One region of the Pseudobacillus sp. 179-B 2D1 NHS genome, then DNA from elsewhere that is predicted to be linked to it. Evidence: riboswitches for the same ligand, from Rfam matches in the RefSeq annotation. Region 1 holds a riboswitch; each other region holds the start of a gene.
What was found. A riboswitch is a leader RNA that binds a small molecule or an ion and turns the genes downstream of it on or off. The one in region 1 is predicted to bind glycine.
Positions count from the first base shown of each region.

Region 2: it holds a riboswitch for glycine, as region 1 does, so the genes downstream of both, glyA (serine hydroxymethyltransferase) here and gcvT (glycine cleavage system aminomethyltransferase GcvT) in region 1, are expected to answer to the same signal.
Region 3: it holds a riboswitch for glycine, as region 1 does, so the genes downstream of both, ACH0BF_RS15815 (amino acid permease) here and gcvT (glycine cleavage system aminomethyltransferase GcvT) in region 1, are expected to answer to the same signal.

Region 1 covers NZ_JBIQDP010000014.1:1,152-7,502, forward strand. Annotated here, with positions in the region: gene gcvPB (aminomethyl-transferring glycine dehydrogenase subunit GcvPB) at 1-430, opposite strand, end outside; gene gcvPA (aminomethyl-transferring glycine dehydrogenase subunit GcvPA) at 423-1,769, opposite strand; gene gcvT (glycine cleavage system aminomethyltransferase GcvT) at 1,793-2,893, opposite strand; glycine riboswitch at 2,982-3,061, opposite strand; glycine riboswitch at 3,065-3,155, opposite strand; gene ACH0BF_RS14350 (DEAD/DEAH box helicase) at 3,314-5,014, shown strand; gene ACH0BF_RS14355 (YqhG family protein) at 4,986-5,759, shown strand; gene ACH0BF_RS14360 (YqzE family protein) at 5,777-5,947, opposite strand; gene ACH0BF_RS14365 (hypothetical protein) at 6,008-6,351, opposite strand, start outside.
Region 2 covers NZ_JBIQDP010000010.1:63,811-70,161, forward strand. Annotated here, with positions in the region: gene sdaAA (L-serine ammonia-lyase, iron-sulfur-dependent, subunit alpha) at 1-702, opposite strand, end outside; gene ACH0BF_RS11825 (serine dehydratase beta chain) at 702-1,220, opposite strand; partial or broken gene glyA (serine hydroxymethyltransferase) at 1,236-2,485, opposite strand; glycine riboswitch at 2,594-2,677, opposite strand; glycine riboswitch at 2,681-2,781, opposite strand; gene ACH0BF_RS11835 (nitroreductase family protein) at 2,922-3,548, opposite strand; gene ACH0BF_RS11840 (winged helix-turn-helix transcriptional regulator) at 3,668-4,018, shown strand; gene ACH0BF_RS11845 (LAGLIDADG family homing endonuclease) at 4,213-4,620, shown strand; RNA gene ssrA (transfer-messenger RNA) at 5,028-5,369, opposite strand; gene smpB (SsrA-binding protein SmpB) at 5,470-5,937, opposite strand; gene rnr (ribonuclease R) at 5,997-6,351, opposite strand, start outside.
Region 3 covers NZ_JBIQDP010000016.1:30,625-36,975, forward strand. Annotated here, with positions in the region: gene ACH0BF_RS15810 (methyl-accepting chemotaxis protein) at 1-536, opposite strand, end outside; gene ACH0BF_RS15815 (amino acid permease) at 764-2,143, opposite strand; glycine riboswitch at 2,593-2,652, opposite strand; glycine riboswitch at 2,655-2,751, opposite strand; gene ACH0BF_RS15820 (MFS transporter) at 3,092-4,309, opposite strand; gene ACH0BF_RS15825 (YrzI family small protein) at 4,533-4,676, opposite strand; gene ACH0BF_RS15830 (hypothetical protein) at 5,046-5,441, shown strand; gene ACH0BF_RS15835 (CotD family spore coat protein) at 5,699-6,010, shown strand; gene ACH0BF_RS15840 (YjcZ family sporulation protein) at 6,237-6,351, shown strand, end outside.

The DNA of each region.
Region 1 (6,351 bases):
CACCCTGAGCTCCAGCTGCTGGTTGAAGTGTCACTTCATCCATGCCCGTAATTTCTTTTAAGTGTTCTTGAAGATCATACAGCAGCTCCATCGCCCCCTGCACCGTCTCTTCTTGCTGAAGCGGATGAATGTGGGCAAAGCCATCCAAACGAGCAACGTCTTCATTGATTTTTGGATTGTATTTCATCGTGCAAGAACCGAGCGGATAAAATCCGGAGTCCACTCCATGATTTCTATTTGAAAGTGCTGTGTAATGACGCATAATATCCAGTTCAGAAACCTCTGGAAGTTCCGGCTCTTCTTCCCGCAAGTATCCTGCCGGCAAAAGGGTAGATAAATCTTTTTCTGGTACATCCAACTCAGGCAGACTATAGCCAATCCGCCCCGGCTGAGACAATTCAAAAATAAGCTCCTGGTCCTTCTTATTCATGGCTATCCCCCAATTCTTTTGCAAAGAGTTCAATTTCTTCTTTTGTCCGCATTTCTGTCACAGCAACAAGCATGCAGTTCTCCAGTCCCTCATAAGTAAGGCCAAGATCATAGCCGCCGATAATGCCTTTTTCGAGCAGCTTTTGATTTACTTCTTTTACTGGCTTATTCAGGCGGACCACAAACTCATTAAATACAGGCCCGTCAAATACAATGTCTACGCCGTGCTGCTTTAATGTTTCTCTCGCGAAAAATGCTTTTTGCAAGTTTTGTACCGCTATTTCTCGTACCCCTTTTTTGCCTAAAGCTGTCATTGCTACACTGGCCGCAAGAGCATTAAGCGCCTGATTGGAACAAATATTGGAAGTCGCTTTGTCACGGCGAATATGCTGCTCGCGTGCTTGAAGCGTCAATACAAAGCCGCGTTGTCCTTGGTCATCATGCGTCTGGCCAACGAGGCGACCCGGAACTTTACGCATCAGCTTTTTCGTCACCGCAAAATATCCGCAGTGCGGCCCGCCAAATTGAGCTGGAATGCCGAATGGCTGCGCATCGCCGACCACTATGTCCGCTCCAAGCTTTCCAGGAGGCGTCAACGCACCGAGAGCAAGCGGGTTAGAAGAAACGACAAACATTGCTTTTGCGCTATGAGCTGCTTTTTCCACTTCAGAAAGTGATTCAATAGCTCCAAAGAAGTTAGGATATTGAACAATAACAGCTGCTGTATCGTTATCCACCAATGTATTTAATTGCTCAATATCTGTTACGCCATTTTTATGAGGGATAACGACTACCTCAATGTTTTGGCCTTTAGCATATGTTTTTAACACATCGCGCGACTCTGGATGAACGGTTTCTGACACGAGCACTTTCTTTCTTTTCGTCCGGCCCGCACTTAGCATAGCCGCTTCCGCCAACGCTGTACCTCCGTCATACATAGAAGAGTTGGCCACATCCATACCTGTCAATTCACAAATCATTGTTTGGAACTCAAAGATCGCCTGCAGCTCTCCTTGGGAGATTTCCGGCTGGTACGGTGTATACGCTGTGTAAAACTCCGAACGGGAAATTACATGATCCACGATAGAAGGGGTATAATGATCATATACGCCCGCTCCTAAAAAGGAAGCATATTGCTTGGCATTTATATTCTTTGCTGCCAGTGAGCTTAATTCTTTTTTGAGTGCTGGTTCCGCTTTCGCTTTCTTAATATCATATAATCCTTGAAAGCGTACTTTTTCAGGAATATCCGCAAACAATTCGTCTATTGTTTGGACACCCACTGCTGCAAGCATTTCCTTTTTGTCCGTTTCTGTCATCGGCAAGTAACGATGCTTCATAATGTTTTCCCTTCCCTCTTCTTTTATTTTGAACGTTTATAGAATGGCGGTTTTACAGTTTTAGCTGCCAGCTTCTTACCGCGGACTTCCACCAGCAGTTCTTCACCAGGTACAGCACATTCTGCTTTTACTAAAGCGAGCCCGATATTTTTCTTTAAAGTCGGCGACTGAGTACCGGTTGTCACATGACCAACTTGTTCTTCGCCTGAAAAAACAGCATATCCATGGCGCGGAATCCCCCGGTCAATCATTTCAAGACCAATCAGTTTTCGCTCCGGATCATTTTCTTTCTGCTCCTTTAGAACTTCCAGCCCGATAAAATCATCTTTATTTGTTTTCACAGCAAAGCCTAAGCCCGCTTCAATTGGAGAAATGTCTTCTGCCAGTTCTTGACCGTACAGCGCTAGATTTGCTTCAAACCGCAAAGTATCACGGGCACCAAGACCACATGGAAGAAGCCCATCTTCTTCACCTGCTTCTAGAAGATCCTGCCACAGCTTAGGGGCCTCCTCACTGCGACTGTAAATTTCAAAGCCGTCTTCTCCCGTGTAACCAGTGCGTGACACCAGAGCAGGCACCCCATTGATTCTGACTTCTTGACGGAATTTAAAAGGCCTGATTTCGCCCAAATCCAAGTCAGGTACAAGCTTTTGCAAGATTCCTTCTGCGGCTGGCCCTTGGATGGCAAGCTGTGCCCAGTCTTTTGATACATTTTCGATTTGCACGTCTCCTACCTGATGCTTCTTTAGCCAGGCAAAATCCTTATCTGTGTTAGCAGCATTGACAACAAGCAGGTAATTTTCTTCAGCAAGCATGTAAACAAGCAAATCATCAACAGCTCCGCCTTTTTCATTGCACATAATTGTATACATCGCTTGGTTCGGCTGCAGCTTTGACAAATCATTCGTCATCATCTTTTGGAGGAAAGCCAATGCGCCTTCTCCTTTTACAGTAACCTCGCCCATGTGGGAAACGTCAAAAAGTCCTGCTTTTGTCCGGACAGCTTCATGTTCTTCCTTAATGCTTGAGAACTGAACAGGCAGCTCCCATCCTCCAAAGTCAATTGTTTTTGCTCCAGACTGCTTATACCATTCAAACAATGGCGTGCGCTTTAACTCTCCCATTTCCCTACCCCTCTCTCATTGTCATTCTCACGGTTCAGCCCATTATTTTTGCATAAAAAAAGACAGAGAACAGCTTATAAAAGTTGTTCTCTGTCCTTGAACCTGAAAGTTTAACCTGATGAACAGGCTGTCTTCTTTGGTGGTTTCGTTACGAAACGCTCTCCAGAGTCGCGTCCAGCAAGAGTTCTTTTGCCTGAGAGATTCACAAAAAGCTTGTTTGCTCCTTCGGCGCTGTATGAACAGTCTCTCCCCTCGCCTTCATTCGCTATATTTAATTAATAAATGGGCATACTATGAACATCTGATTCATACGAATCAAGAATGTTCGCTTTTTTGTAAAATGACATAATATTTTGTTCAATTACATCCTACCATTAAAGGTAAGGTTTCGGCAACATATTTTATAAAGGAGTTTTTCAAATGAATGTGGAAATCTATTTTAATCACGCCTGGGAAGAAGAATTAGAGAAAAGAATAGAACAAGACGGGCCGTGGGGCAATTGGCCGCTCTTTCAATCAACTGTAAACATGGAAACACGAATGATGGTGCCGAATTTTGAAGGATTGTTAGCCCCTAGCTTTTTACCAGAGCTTACGGCCTTGCCCCATCAGCTTGAAGCAGCTAGAAGAGTAGTGGAAGAAATGAATGGAAAAGCGATTTTAGCGGACGAAGTAGGGCTGGGAAAAACGATTGAAGCCGGATTGGTATTAAAAGAATACTTGATCCGTGGCCTCGTGAAAAAAGTGTTAATTTTAGCTCCAGCTTCTCTTGTCTCCCAATGGGCCAATGAATTAAATAGTAAGTTTTATATTCCTGCTATCGCTCAGAAAAAATTTTATGCGTGGGATCAGCATGACATCGTCATCTCGTCTATCGACACGGCGAAGCGAAGCCCTCACAAAGAAAAGATCTATGAACAAGACTATGATTTAGTCATTATCGATGAGGCTCATAAATTAAAAAACCATAAAACCAAAAACTATCAGTTTGTCCGTCATTTAAAAAAGAAGTTTTGCCTGCTTTTAACGGCAACACCTATTCAAAACCGTCTTGATGAAATGTTTCATCTTGTTTCATTATTAAAGCCCGGCCATCTTGGTAGCGAAGGACAATTTACAGAGCGGTTTAAAAAGGGCGACCGCCAGGTACAAAATCATCATCATTTAATCAAGCTAATGAATAAAGTGATGATTCGTAACCGCCGGCAGGATACAGGGGTGGAATGGACAGCGAGAAAAGTAGAATCAGTAAAAGTAACGTTCACAGAAGAAGAACGTTCCCTCTATCAGGCTCTTGAGTATTTCGTTCGCAGCCAGCCTGACGATGTACGATCTTCCTTTTCTTTGCTTACTTTGCAACGGGAAGCTTGCAGCAGCAAAGAGGCAGTCTTTTTTACCTTGAAGAACATGGCTAGAAAGCTGTACGGAGATAATCTTGATTTTCCGGAGAGTTTCCAAAACGTTTTGTCCCACATACAAAATGTAACACGAAACTCAAAAGCGGAAAAAGCGCTTGAACTCGTTCAATCTATTAATGATAAAGTCATTATCTTTACTGAATATCGAGCCACTCAATTATATTTGCAATGGTTCTTTAAACAAAACGGCATTTCGTCCGTTCCTTTTCGTGGTGGCTTTAAGCGCGGGAAAAAAGATTGGATGAAACAACTTTTTGAAAAGCAGGCACAAGTCTTAATTGCTACAGAAGCTGGCGGAGAAGGATTAAACCTGCAGTTTTGTCACCATGTCATTAACTTTGACCTTCCCTGGAATCCGATGCGCCTTGAACAAAGAATTGGCCGTGTTCATCGTTTCGGGCAAACGAAAGATGTACGCATTTACAATTTCAGCACTGAAGATACGATTGAAGACAGAATTCTGCAGCTTCTTTATGAAAAAATCCATTTATTTGAACAAGCTGTCGGACAATTAGATGATATTTTAGAGAAAATGGACATTCCCAATATGCAGGAACACTTGGCTGATATTTTTCAAAACTCAAGAACGGAAGGAGAGCTGCGCGTCAAGATGAAAAACCTTGAAGCTGTCATTGATCTGGCTAACGAGTGGCATGAAGAGGAGGAATCATTTAGTGAAAAACGAAATTCATCTATTTCTTGAAAATTATTTTAGAGCAGCTGAATGCACATTTTTACAAGAAACAGAAGGAGCCCTCTGTGTAAAGCTGACTCCTGAGATTGATAAGGAACTAATGAACCGGCCCTTTTACTGGCATTATGCCGAAAAAACTGGAATGAAGGCAGAACCACTTTCGTTAACACTGATTACCGATCAGGCAAAAGCGCCTCCGAATATTGAAGGAGAGAGCGTGCATTTCGGTACACCGCGCTTACAGCAAATTTTTGAATCAGCAAAGAAACATACAAGTTTCATCCGACTTTACGAACAGAGAGAGTCTGGCAGCCAGCAGCCGCTTCAGCCCTGGCTCTTAGTTAATATAAAGGTCTCCTATGAAGCAAATCACAAAAAAGATATCTTTCATTCACTGGGCCTCAATTTAATTAATGGAGCAATTCAAGAAGAATTTATGAATGTACTCAATCGGAAGCTATTAGTATCAAAAATCCCTGACTTTTCTTTTACCATCACTCCTTTAATCAAGCCGAAAAGCGGCGTCAAAAGGCTTCAACGTTTTTTGACATCCCGACTTGAAAAAGAAACTCATGATTGGGCAGTAAAAGCTAAGAAAGAATGGGAAGAGGATTTGGTCTTACTTGATTATTTTTATGAAGATGAGGAGAAGCCCGAAGCTTATTTTATTGAAAAGGCCGCATTGGAAAAACAGTATTCTCCGAAGATTCATGTAGATATTATTAATGGCGGTGTAATCTATTTGCACTCATAGATAAAAAGCGCTGGCCATCACTTTTTATGAAAGAGCTGGCGCAGCGCTAATGGAAGCAGGCCGAACCATCTAAAAGAAAAGTTGGCACGGCCAGCCCGCTTTTGGCGTCGCTTTTCTTTCCTTACTTTTTTCGGTTCACTAAAATAACCGAGAAACGTTTCTACAAAATATCTTACATAGTCGCTCATATACACCGCCTCCTGTAGTCGGTGTCATTTTTTCCAGTTTTTCCTTATTTTAAACGCTGTTTATTCAACCCATTGGATAATCCGTCTCTCGGTCATGCTGTAAATAACTTTTGTTGAAAAGCGGGAATCCGGTTTATTGGTCTTTAAATGAACCACTACTAGTTCTTCTCCCTCGTTGGGCTGAGCGGCATAAACGACTTTTCCGCGATTTGTACGATACTCGCCGGACAGGGAGGTTCCTTGTTCCAACAAGGGAAGAATTTCCTGAAGGGTCATTGATTCTATCACTTTTGTTTCATAATAATCTGTCAAAAACAAAGCTGTCTTCTGCTTGCTCACAAAAATACCCGTTCCGAAAATGGCAGCTGTGCAAACAATAGTGAAAAGTAGAAGTGTATAAGGAA
Region 2 (6,351 bases), on a different contig from region 1:
CGAAAAAGCAATGGATGTACCGATCGCATTCCGTTTAATACAAGGCACTTCAACAAGCCCTGCCACCGGATCACAAACCAATCCTAGGAGAGACTTCATCGCTATCGCCGTTGCATGCACAGCTTGCTCTGGGCTGCCTCCCTTTAATTCAGTGATGGTGCCAGCAGCCATGGCGGCTGCCGAGCCCACTTCCGCCTGGCATCCTCCAGCAGCCCCGGAAATAAACGAACGATTAGCAATCACATAGCCGAGCATGCTGGCGGTAAACAGTCCCATAACCAACTCCTTAAAGGGCGTTCCGTCATTGTGATGAAGCGAAAAGAGCACGCCTGGCAAAATGCCTGCTGCTCCGGCAGTGGGCGTAGCCACAATGACTCCCATTCTGGCATTGCTTTCCGAAGTAGCCAGTGAGAAAGTCATTGCCTGACTAATATAGCTGCCTGTAAGCGTTTTTCCTCCTCGTACGTAATCTCGCATTTTTACGGCATCTCCTCCGGAAATTCCGCTCGGCGCGGATGAGGAATCCTCTGTTCCACTGTCGACCGCTTCCTTCATTTTGATGAGCCGTTCTTCCATCATGCGAAGAATCGTTTGTTGATTTTTGCCTGATTTCTTTTCTTCTAGCAGCAGCATCACTTCACCGATACTTTTCTGCTCCTTTTCACAAGACTTCAGAAGCTGTTTCATTGATAAGATCTCCATCAGGCATTCCTCGCAATTTCTTCTCTTAATCGATATATCTGATAGTTTCTAGCCAGCACCGAAAAATCATCGCTCGTGCTCAAACGAATATCGACCATTCGGCCGTTGATCATAAAGATTTTCGATAACCCGCCTCCGAGAGAAGCACCGCCTACTTTTACAAGCTGGTTCCCCCGTCTAGCTGTAACCATAGCCGTGTTCGGATGGTCAAAAAATAAGCAGCTTCCTTGCGGCTCAATCGTATAATCCAGGCCAACCTCCCCGGCCCGCTTCAGAGCATCCCGAATGCCCGAGTCATCCGTCCCCATGCCAAGTAAACCGCCAAGCAGTGCTTTATCCGTTCCATGCCCTTGATAGGTTTCAGCAAAGGAATCATAGAAGACAATATCCGCCTCTTCAGGACACCCGCCCAACCATTCATAAATAAATTTGCCAATCGATACAACGCCAGCGGTGTGAGAACTTGACGGCCCCACCATAATAGGCCCGATAATGTCAAAGCAGCTTTGAAATTCCATTTTGTTGCTCCTTTCCTATACGTTGACTGACTGTTGGAATAATGGATAAGCTTCGCAAATAGAGGCCGTTGTTTCTTTTGCCTGTGCCAGTACCGCCGGTTCCCCTTTGTTTTTCAACACAGCGGCTATCACCTGAGCAATTTTCTCCATTTGCTCTTCTTTCATGCCGCGCGTAGTTAACGCAGCTGTTCCATCCGCACTCCGCTCGTCACAAACGGGCCTTCCGGATCATAAGGAATCGTGTTCTTATTTACGGTAATACCTGCTTCCTCAAGCAAACGCTCTGCTTCTTTTCCAGTCAGACTCCACGGACGCACATCCAGCAGGACAAGGTGGTTATCTGTCCCCCCGGAAACAAGAGCAGCTCCTTCCCTCTTTAACGCTTCGCCCAGTGCCTGGCTGTTTCGGATAACTTGCTTGGCATACTCTTTAAAGTCCGGCTGCGCCGCTTCGTTGAAAGCTACCGCTTTTGCTGCAATAATGTGCATAAGGGGGCCTCCCTGGATTCCTGGGAATACTGCTTTGTTAATAGCCTTAATGATTTCCTCGTCGTTCGTTAACACAATGCCGCCCCGAGGCCCCCTCAATGTTTTGTGGGTAGTGCTTGTCACAACATCTGCATAAGGAACAGGAGAAGGGTGAAGACCTGCTGCCACCAGCCCGGCGATATGCGCCATGTCCACCATCAATTTCGCGTCCACTTGATCGGCAATCTCTTTAAAGCGGGCAAAATCAATCGTTCTCGGATAAGCACTCGCCCCGGCAATGATCAATTTCGTTTTTTCTTTATGGGCAATCTCCTCCAATTCATCGTAATCAATTAATTGCGTATCCTCCTTTACTCCATAAGAAACAACCTCAAACCATTTGCCAGAAATACTCACAGGGCTTCCGTGAGTTAAATGTCCGCCATGCGAAAGATTCATGCCCATGATTTTATCGCCAGGCTGAAGCAGTGCATAAAAGACGGCGAGATTCGCCTGCGCCCCCGAGTGAGGCTGCACATTGGCATATTTAGCACAAAATAGGTTGGTCAGACGTTCAATCGCTGCCCGTTCCGCCACATCGACAAATTCACAGCCCCCATAGTAGCGCCTTCCCGGATATCCTTCCGCGTACTTATTCGTCATTACACTTCCCATAGCTTCTAATACATCCGGGCTGACAAAGTTTTCTGATGCAATCAATTCCAATGTCTCATGCTGGCGTCTCTTTTCTTTCTCAATCGCCTCAAAAATAGTAAAATCATTTTTTTGCAAACTCATTTCCTTGCCTCCTATTCAGATTTCCTCTTTTAAACATGTGCTGTACATTTATCTCTCGCTACCTTTTTCTGCACACAAAAAAGGACAGAAAAGGGTAACATTTCCCTTCTCTGTCCTTTTACCTGAGAGTTTAACTCTTATCGATCGTAGAGTCTTCCCCTTTGGTGGCGTACCTAAACGCGCTCTCCAGAGGTGCGTCCCATTGTGGTTCTTCTACCTGAGAGATTAGCTCCAAGGGTCTTTTTGGAACTTGCTCCTTCGGTGGCTTATTGCTCGTGCTCTCCCACAATCGTCATCCGCTATTTTTGTTTAGAATATTAAAAATAATTATAATTGTCAACCACTTTTTTCAATTTATGAAGATAGGAAAAAGCAATATAAAAAGAGCACTCTGAAAAACCAGAAAATGCTCTTTTATTAAATAACGTCTATTTAGTTAGATAAAACGAACTGTTTCTTCCAGCGGAAGACGAGTCGTTTTATGAGCAGGCGCAGCAGCTTTACCAATAGCGATTAAAACAATTGGAATGTAGCGTTCCGGTACATCAAACCGCTCAGCAAACTTCTGCTTATCAAAGCCGCCCATAGTTACCGTATCATAACCATTCGCTTTGGCAATAAGCATAAGCTGCATAGAGACGAGCCCTGCATCAAATGAAGCAATATTGGCTCTTGCTTCAACTGGCGCATTAGGATACGTATTATATGTGTTTTGAATCAGTTTATTCATACTCGCTTCATCCATAAAGCCAGCTTCATAGCTGCTTTGGTATACCTTTTCAACATTTTTATACATTTCTACATCGCCTAGAACAGCAATGACAGCTGAAGATGTCTCCACTTGCTCTTGGTTGTAAGCAATGGCTCTTAGTTCCTTCTTTACCTCCTCATTATCAATAACGATAAAGCGCCATGGCTGAAGGTTGCTAGATGAAGGAGCTAGCATCGCTTCTTGCAGCATTTCTTCTATTTCATTTCTCGAAATTTTATAAGTTGGATCATATTTTCTAACAGAATGGCGATTGCGAATCACTTCTGATAAACTTTGCATAGTTGTTGTCACTTTCTTTCCCTCCTAATTGAACTTACTTTAAGTAAGTTCAAAACCAAGCTTACTATTAGTAAGCTTGGTTTGTCAAATACTATATGCTAAAATTTATATAAAAACATTGAGGTTATAGAATGAGCCAACAAAATGAGTTGAATTGTTCTCAGTACAAAGATAAGACCACTATTTGCGATAACTTTCACCACACGATCGAGTTCATCGGAAAGCGCTGGATGGGAGTCATTATTTATACACTGCTGAAAGGCCCTAAACGGTATCACGAATTATTAAACGAAATCCCCGGCATTTCTGATCGGCTCCTTACAGAACGACTGCGCGAGCTAGAAAATGAGAGACTAGTTGTGAAGAAAACATTTGAATCCTCCCCAAGAAAAGTGATCTATGAACTAACCCCAATCGGCAAAGAACTCGAAGATGTCATTACTGCTGTTATGCGCTGGGTTAGTAAAGCTTCTCGTATTTAAACCCTACACCTGGGTCATTAACTAGATAAGAATTTAATGTTTATTATCCTTCCTTAGAAAAACAGACTCATAGACATAACAGTTCTATGTTTTGAAGCTTCAATATAAGTAGATGATCATAACAACTTGACGAAGTTTTTTCTTTCACAAAGCTTCCATTTTTCAAGAATGACAATAATTCAGGAGGAGAGGACATGAAAGATTGGGAAGCGGGCTATTTAGCAGGGATTATAGATGGAGAAGGCTCTATCACACTAACTAGAATGCACCAAAGAGAACATCGGCGTCCTTGCATCACAATTTCTTCGTCGGATAAAGAGCTTCTTCTCTATATTCAAACACTGACCGGCGGAGCCATTAGTAATAAGAAAAATTATAAGCCTGGCCTTCACAAGGACTCTTATACTTTGTCTATAAAGAACAAAGAGAGCGTGTTGATGATTTTAAAAGAAGTTTCCCCTTATCTCAGAATAGATAAAAAAAGAAATCGAGCTAAATGGATATTGGAACACTACAACAGAGTCACACCTCGAAATGGGAAATATACAGCTGATATGTTAAAAGCGAAATTATTATTTGAGGAGTCATTTTTTAACATATAAAAACTGTTAAAGACCTCCACCTTTCCTTCCTATTTATGAACACAAAAAGACTTGCCACGTTTGGCAAGTCTTTTAATTAAATAGGTAATATCCACCAAATCATGTATGGTGGAGACGGTGGGACGTGCTTTTCCATGCTTTCGTCATGGCACTGACTATATCTTGAACCTGCATAGTAAGACAGGCTCTTCGGCGTCTTATGCGAAAAATAGATTTACCTGGATCCCCAGGTAGCTTCCCGCATCCTAGTACTGCCCTCCAACTAAGTGGCAGCCTATAAGTCGATACACGGCTGTTGGATTGCTCCACATACCGCTCGGCATTGCCTTATCATCATTCGATGACTTAGGTTTCACCGATAAAGCCGAATTTTCACTTGTATGTTACCATACAAGGCGACTATTTTCTAATCGAACCCACGTCCAAAGATAACGGCACTTGAACGTCTACGAGCGTAGTCGATATATTCGGATTTCGCTGTACCTTTTGCCTACCGACGGGCGGCCGGACAGCTAGCCTGATTGATCTCTTCCTTTGTCCCCAGACGGAGAACTACGGCGTAGCCCACTAAGAGTGAGTCCCTTACCCTACCACATGGGCGATGGAGGGAGGAACCGCTATCAGCTGTTATTAAGCAGCGAAAGCGAGGTTGTTGTTTTGTTTGCCAGTTATTATTGGCTTTGACGTTTTTACGAGGACGATCCCCTCGGCTCGCAGCCCAAGCTCGAACTATCCCTGTCGAATCCGTAACGTCCCCATTATAAAATAGGAACCGGACCAAATGTCCGAAGCTCAGCTACAGTTCTTATTATACCATTTTTCATAGAAAAAGCAACAATTGTTCGCTCTTTACCCTTTCTGCCGCTCTCTAAACGCGCGCTCTACATCGCGCTTCGCTTCTTTCTTCTTCAAGTCTTCCCGCTTGTCAAACTTCTTCTTCCCTTTAGCCAAACCGATTAGCAGCTTGGCGTAACCGTCTTTTAAATACATTTTCAGCGGGACAATTGAATAACCCGCTTCCTTTGTTTCCCCAATGAGCTTATCAATCTGTTTGCGGTGCAATAACAGCTTTCTCGTTCTGAGCGGGTCATGATTATAGCGGTTTCCCTGCTCATAGGGACTGATATGCATGTTATATACAAACACTTCCCCTTTTTGAATGCGGGCAAACGCGTCTTTTAAATTTACTCTTCCAGCACGGATTGACTTAATTTCCGTTCCTTGAAGTACGATCCCCGCTTCAAACGTTTCTTCGATAAAAAAATCATGGCGCGCTTTTTTATTTTGCGCAACTACTTTTCCTTCTCCCTTTGGCATTTTTCTTCACCTTCCGTTATTCAGTCCGACCCGGCAGCCTGGAAGCTGCCGGGTGCCTGTTATCCTTTATTCCGGCGTCTTTTCTTCGCTTGTTTTTTTGCTACGCCTTCATAATATTTACCGCGTTTTTTCTTTTTGTTTGGCGGCTGATTCGTCCATTCGCCGCCCGCTCCTTCATCGCTGTTGCCTTGCGGGCCGCTTGCTTTTTTGCTTTGTGATTTTCCATTAATCGTTTTTGTCTGAACAGCAGGACGTTTTCTTATATTTTTCATGCCAACAATCTCAAAGTCAATGGATTGTTCGTCCTTATTTACATCTCTCACTCTGACGGTAATTTGATCGCCGATGCGGAAAACATTTCCCGTCCGCTCACCAATCATAGCAAATTGCTGTTCATCATAGCGATAGTAATCA
Region 3 (6,351 bases), on a different contig from region 1:
GCCGAAATATCAATTCCCAATACACCAATCACTTCTCCGTTCTCGTTTTTGATTGGTGCAAACCCTGATAAATATTGGCCGTATTTCGGATCGTTGAATACATCTGTACGCTGTATCTCTCCCTCCAATACCGGAGCTAGCTCTTCTGCAGGAATAGAGCTCTCGTCTCCCATTGCAGGCGGTTTATCATCCGAAAGGTTGGAGCCTCCATCTATCATGTTGCGGACCTTTTGACCGTCTACATCTAAAATATATACGAATAAAGCCCCCGTTTGTTCTCGAAAGTGCGCTAACTTCTTTTGAAGCGAATGATAATTTCTATCTTCCTTTGGATCGTTTATAAACGATTCATACTTTTCCCCATCTATTGTTTCACTATAGTTTTTTGCTATATCCCCTGCGAAGGCTCCTAACGAATGATTGGCAGAAGTATGGACGGAATAGTAAATTCCTGCTGATGCAGCAAGGCCAATAGTAAAGATGATAGCTGTGATAACTAATAAAATTTTTGATCGAACAGAAGCGTTTTTTCTCATATTCTCCCCCTATGATCTTTAGTTGTAATAGATAGGCTTATTATCCTACTAATATTTTACTATAATGTATATCCTTTCTATTTTCAATTTTTAGCTATAATGATGGCTACCTTTTAACAGATAGCTTTCTAACATGCAAGATATAGGAAAATAAAAGGAGCTGCAGCTGAATAAGCGTTTATACTTTTCAGCTGCAGCTCCGGTCTTTACATCTATTATATTGTCTTTTAATTTTCTACTATTTTTTCTTGATCGGCATGATTTATCTTTACTTTGCGCATCTTATACACCGCGATTAACAAAATAAACCAAACAGGCGTAATGAATAAGGAAATACGAGTATCTTCCGCAAGAGCAAGCACGACAAGAACGAATGCCAGGAAAGCTAAAATTAAGTAATTAGCAAACGGGTAAAGCGGCATTTTAAATTTATTCACTTTCGCTAAATCCGGTCTTGTTTTACGGTATTTCAAATGGCTGATGATTGTAATGCCCCAAATAAAGATAAAACATACGGTAGAAACACTTGTGATTAATGTAAATACTCCCTCTGGCATCACATAGTTCAATACAACGGAAATCAAGATGACTACTGTTGAAAAGAACAAGGCATTAGAAGGTACCTTGCGACCATCAAGCTTGGCCAAAGATACAGGTGCATTTTTGTCTTTAGCAAGTGAGTAGACCATCCGGCTTGTACTAAAGATGGCACTATTACATGCTGAAGCCGCAGACGTCAACACGACGAAATTCACAATACCAGCAGCTGCAGCGATACCAACTGCCACGAATACTTGCACGAATGGGCTTTCGGTTGGGATAATATCGTTCCACGGATACACACTCATAATAACGATAAGCGCACCAATATAGAAAATAATAATCCGAATAGGAATATTGTTAATCGCTTTTGGAATAACTCTCTCTGGATCCTCTGTTTCACCCGCTGTCAACCCTACCAATTCAATGCCAACGAACGCAAACACGACCATCTGGAAGGAAAGGATAAATCCATTTATGCCATTAGGGAACATGCCGCCATGGCTCCATAGATTTGTAAAACTGGCTGCTCCTGAAGGAGTAGAAAAGCCTTTAATAATCATTACAACCCCAACAACAATCAGTGCTAGAATGGCGATAACCTTAATCAAAGCAAACCAGAATTCCATTTCACCAAACAGTTTGACAGTAGCAAGGTTCATAAATAGTAAAATGACAAGGGCGATTAACCCTGGCATCCACTGCGGGACAGATGGAAACCAATACTGAGTATACAAACCAACAGCCGTTAAATCGGCCATCGCAATAGAAATCCAACAGAACCAGTAGGTCCATCCAGTCATAAACGCTGCCATATTCCCTAAATAATCTCTTACAAAGTCAACAAACGAATGATAATTTAAATTACTTAAAAGCAATTCCCCAAGTGCACGCATGATTAAAAAACAAATGACTCCTGTAATCATATAAGCAAATAAAATGGAAGGGCCTGCTAAATGAATAGATTTTCCTGCTCCAAGAAATAATCCTGTTCCAATTGCCCCGCCAATAGCAATGAGTTGCACGTGCCGGTTTTTCAGGCCTCTCGACAAAGTTTGTTCCTGCATACCATTTCCCTCTTTCTACTTTTCGGAATATTCTTTCTTGTCGATTTAAAATATTTTGTTACGGTATTTAAATCGTAAGCTAATAAATTAAATATCCCACAATTAAAGTTTAATATAAAATTCGTTAATCCGAAAGAAAAAAAGCGCTTACATTTTAGAATAAATAAATTCCTCAAAAGAACATGCATGCTCTGCAGTGGTAACTTTTGTCAATACACATGCTCCCGTTCCGTTAATGCCTGCAATTTCTAAAACAATCGAATCCAAGGATTCTAACTCTTTTTCAGGGCAGTTTCTTTCATTTCTTGTTGTGCAATCAATCTAGAAATAGAGTCATTACAATTCTTTTTCTTACAAGGATAATTTCGAGCTTCTCCTCCTCCTTTTTACTTTTCTCCATTTTTCTCCGACAAAAAAAGACAGAGAAAAACAGGAGTATTTCCCATTTTTCTCTGTCCCTTGTACCTGAGAGTTTAACTCCTTTGGTGGCCTATGGCTCTCTCCAGAGATGCGTCCTATTGTAGTCCTTTTACCTGAGAGATTGATACCAGCTGGTACTTGCTCCTTCGGTGCTAAACCATGGGTCTAGTCTCTCCCACAATATTCATCCGCTCTTATCTATCTAATTTAGATACTAGTCTATGGAAGAGATCATGTCAACTGAATATTCAGAACTAAGTTGACTCAATTCTACAAAAAAGCTATTACATCTACTAAAGAGTAAAGAACTTAAAATACTATGCAGCTTAATAAACGTATACATTGCTTTTCAACTAATAGGCTCTGCTTAAAAATTTAATACATCATTTTTATAGCCATCTAAATTATACTGACTATTTGCCTTAGCATACCTTCCTCCGCCTTATTGATAAATTGATTACTGATAGGTAAAAAAAGCCGCCGCACAACCAGTGAATAACTGTATGTGAAGCGGTCTTTAATTTACCATTACTTATCCTGCATTTCCCGTAATTTTTGATCTCCTGGAAGCCAAAGAGCACAAATACCGAGAAGCGGGAGAAGACTTGATAGAATCATAATAAATTTTATTCCGAAACTGTCAGCGAGAAAGCCGAGGATGACAGCCCCGATAGCCCCCATCCCGAACGCAAGCCCAACAATTAAACCGGAAGCCATCCCAATTTTATTAGAAAGCAGCTCCTGTGCATAAACCACGGCTACACTAAAGCTTGATAGCAAGATAAAACCAATTAACAACAAGAGCGGCAGGACAGCGAAAGCCGGTACATATGGAAGAATGACTGTAAGCGGAGCAGCACCCAGCATGGAAAAGACAAGTAGATTTTTCCGGCCAAAGCGATCAGCCAGCGGCCCGCCAAGAAACGTGCCTGCCACGCCAGCAGCCAAGTAAACAAACAAATATAATTGTGATTGTTTAATAGTCAATCCATAATCCTTAATTAAATAAAATTGATAAAAGTTCGTTATAGCTGCCGCATACCAGGAGCGGGCAAATACAAAGAAAATTAATAACACCATTGCCCACTTTATCCGTGCCTGTAATTTTGTTTTTTCCAAGGAAACTTGCTGTTTCTTCTTTGCCGCCTGAGTTGTCAGCCGTTGCTTATACCAGGCGGAGACTCTTGAAAGCAGCAACGCACCAACTGCGGTAACTGCCGCAAACAATAACGCTCCCTTCTGACCAAGCGGTAAAAAAATGTAGGCTGTAAAAACTGGAGCCAGCGATTGGCCGCCGTTCCCGCCCATTTGATAAATGGATTGGGCCAGCCCTCGCTTGCCACCTGCTGCCATAAAAGCGACCCGTGATCCTTCCGGATGAAAAACAGCTGACCCTAAGCCAATAAACAATACAGCGAAGAGTACGAAATAAAAGTTAGGAGACAAACCAAAACCGATAACACCAATCATAGATAGAAGCATTCCGGCCGGCAGCAGGTATGGTTGCGGTTTCCGGTCAGCCGCAGCTCCAAATACCGGCTGCATCACCGAAGAGGTCATATTTAATACGAAAGCAATCCAGCCCAGCTGTGCATAAGATAAATCTAAAGAACGTTCAATAATCGGAAACATAGCAGGGACTACAGATTGTATGGAGTCATTAATAAAGTGCCCTGCACTAATAGCAAACAAAATACTGTAGATTGTAGCCTGACGTACTTCGGCTTTATTCGTTGCAGTCGACATAAGTATCATTCCTATTCAAAAATTATATGTACTCTCTCCATTGACGATAAAAACCCCCGCAGCAAATTACATGGCGGGGGCAAAATTATCAGCTATGGTGTTACTTTAGTTCTGGTCAGCTTTACTAGGCAGAATCCTTCAAAACGAAGAGTGAATTCAATAATTTTACTTGAGTTGGCAATAAGAAAGTCATAGTACATTCTCCTTCCAGTTTGTAATTTTTTTAAAACAGGTTTCTCATGTTTTCGTGTTGCTTTAATTTCATTTCTTCATACATTTGTTCAACGCGCTCGTCATGAAAATAATCTTCCACACTTTTTTTGCGTCTTTTTATGGTGATAATGACAAATATTAAGTTGATCGTCATCTGGTCTCACCTCCTTTCAAAAAGCATCCATTGCTTCTGCCTCTTGAAGTTAATGTGAAAGCTGACCAGTTCATGAACGTACGGCTGACAAACGCATTAAATCTACGTTGTTAATTATATCCATAAAAAAAGTTAAAAAACAATATTTTTTTGAAAAATGAGAAAAAATGCTGATTTTTCGGCACAAAGAAATGAAGAGCCCACTTTCTAAACGTGTTTCCACTAAAAAACCTCAAAAGATTAAATAATTTTTTGCAGATAATAGGTCATCACCCAAACCCGATAAAAACAAGCTCTTTTTTTAAGTATGGAACATAGCATGCAAGTGTACGAAAGTTTTCTACAACTATTAAAAAGCAGGTGGCAAAAATGGAACAAGAACAAAATCATATGTGGCCAGACCAAAATGTATGGCAGGATCAATATGAAAGAGAAAATGTAAGCATTGAGCAGAGTGAAGGCATGTGGTTAGACGAGGAAATGTGGCCAGATCAATATGCAGTCCCTGATATGAGAGGGTTTATGCATGGGGCACCCATGATGCACCCTGGCCATGCCCAAATGATGGGGTGTGGACACCCAGTAAGCGAGATGGAATGCTGTCCGCATCACCATCATTTTCATCACCACTTTCATCATTATCTAGCGCATCCACATGTGACCCAGCAACAAGCCGTGTTAATTACTCAACCGCCGATGGCTTATCCAATGCCTCATCATAAGCCTCATCATAAAAAAAAGTCTAAAAAGCAACATAAGTATTAACAGCCATATGTATCTTTATCCAGACATAAGAAAAGAGAGCAACCAAGGGCTCTCTTTTTCTTATGCTTTTCTTCTACCAGTCATTTCCCCTTATCCTTCTTAGGTTGTGTGACGAATCTGGTCTCTTTGTAGAAAGATTAATCTGTCACGTTTCATTTCTCTTTTATTTGAAATAAATGGGTAACCAACCCGGACATAACCAGTCTATTTCCATAGACTATTAATGACTCACATCTTAGAAAAAAGGAGGTCATGACATGTTTAATAGACCTTGGGCTGGCCATGGAGGATGTCCTCCTCATCTGTGCCCACCGCAACTAATGCCTACTCAATACAATCCGCCATTAGTTTCACCGACACAGCAATTTGTCAAAACAAATGTTTTCAATACTGTCGTACCACATATTCATCCTTCTCATACAACTACAGTTAACAAACATATGATTAATCACGAACATTATTTCCCACATACAGAATCTGTTGTGAACGAATGTTGTGAACAACACATCATGTGTGGGAAGCCAGTTAATCCTTGTTGTCCTCCAAGACCTAGACGGTTTGGCTTTTAATGATTCGTTGTCTTTTAAATAAAACAGCCAGGTACACGCCTGGCTGTTTCATTTTCATGTCAATCTGCGGCAAACGCAGCAATGAAAGCTTTTCTTATAAACTGAATGATCTCACGAAAGCAATCAAAAAACAGCAATTACTTATCCTACTAGTACATTAATCCAAACCTTCTTTATATGTAACTCATAGTATATATTGTTCTTAATTAATTAGGAGGTGAAAAACATGGGCTTCTTTGGCGGCGGATGCTGTGGCGGCTACGGTTATGGCGGCGGCTACGGCGGTGGCTATTATGGCGGCGGTTACGGCGGCACTTTTGCATTGATTGTTGTGTTGTTCA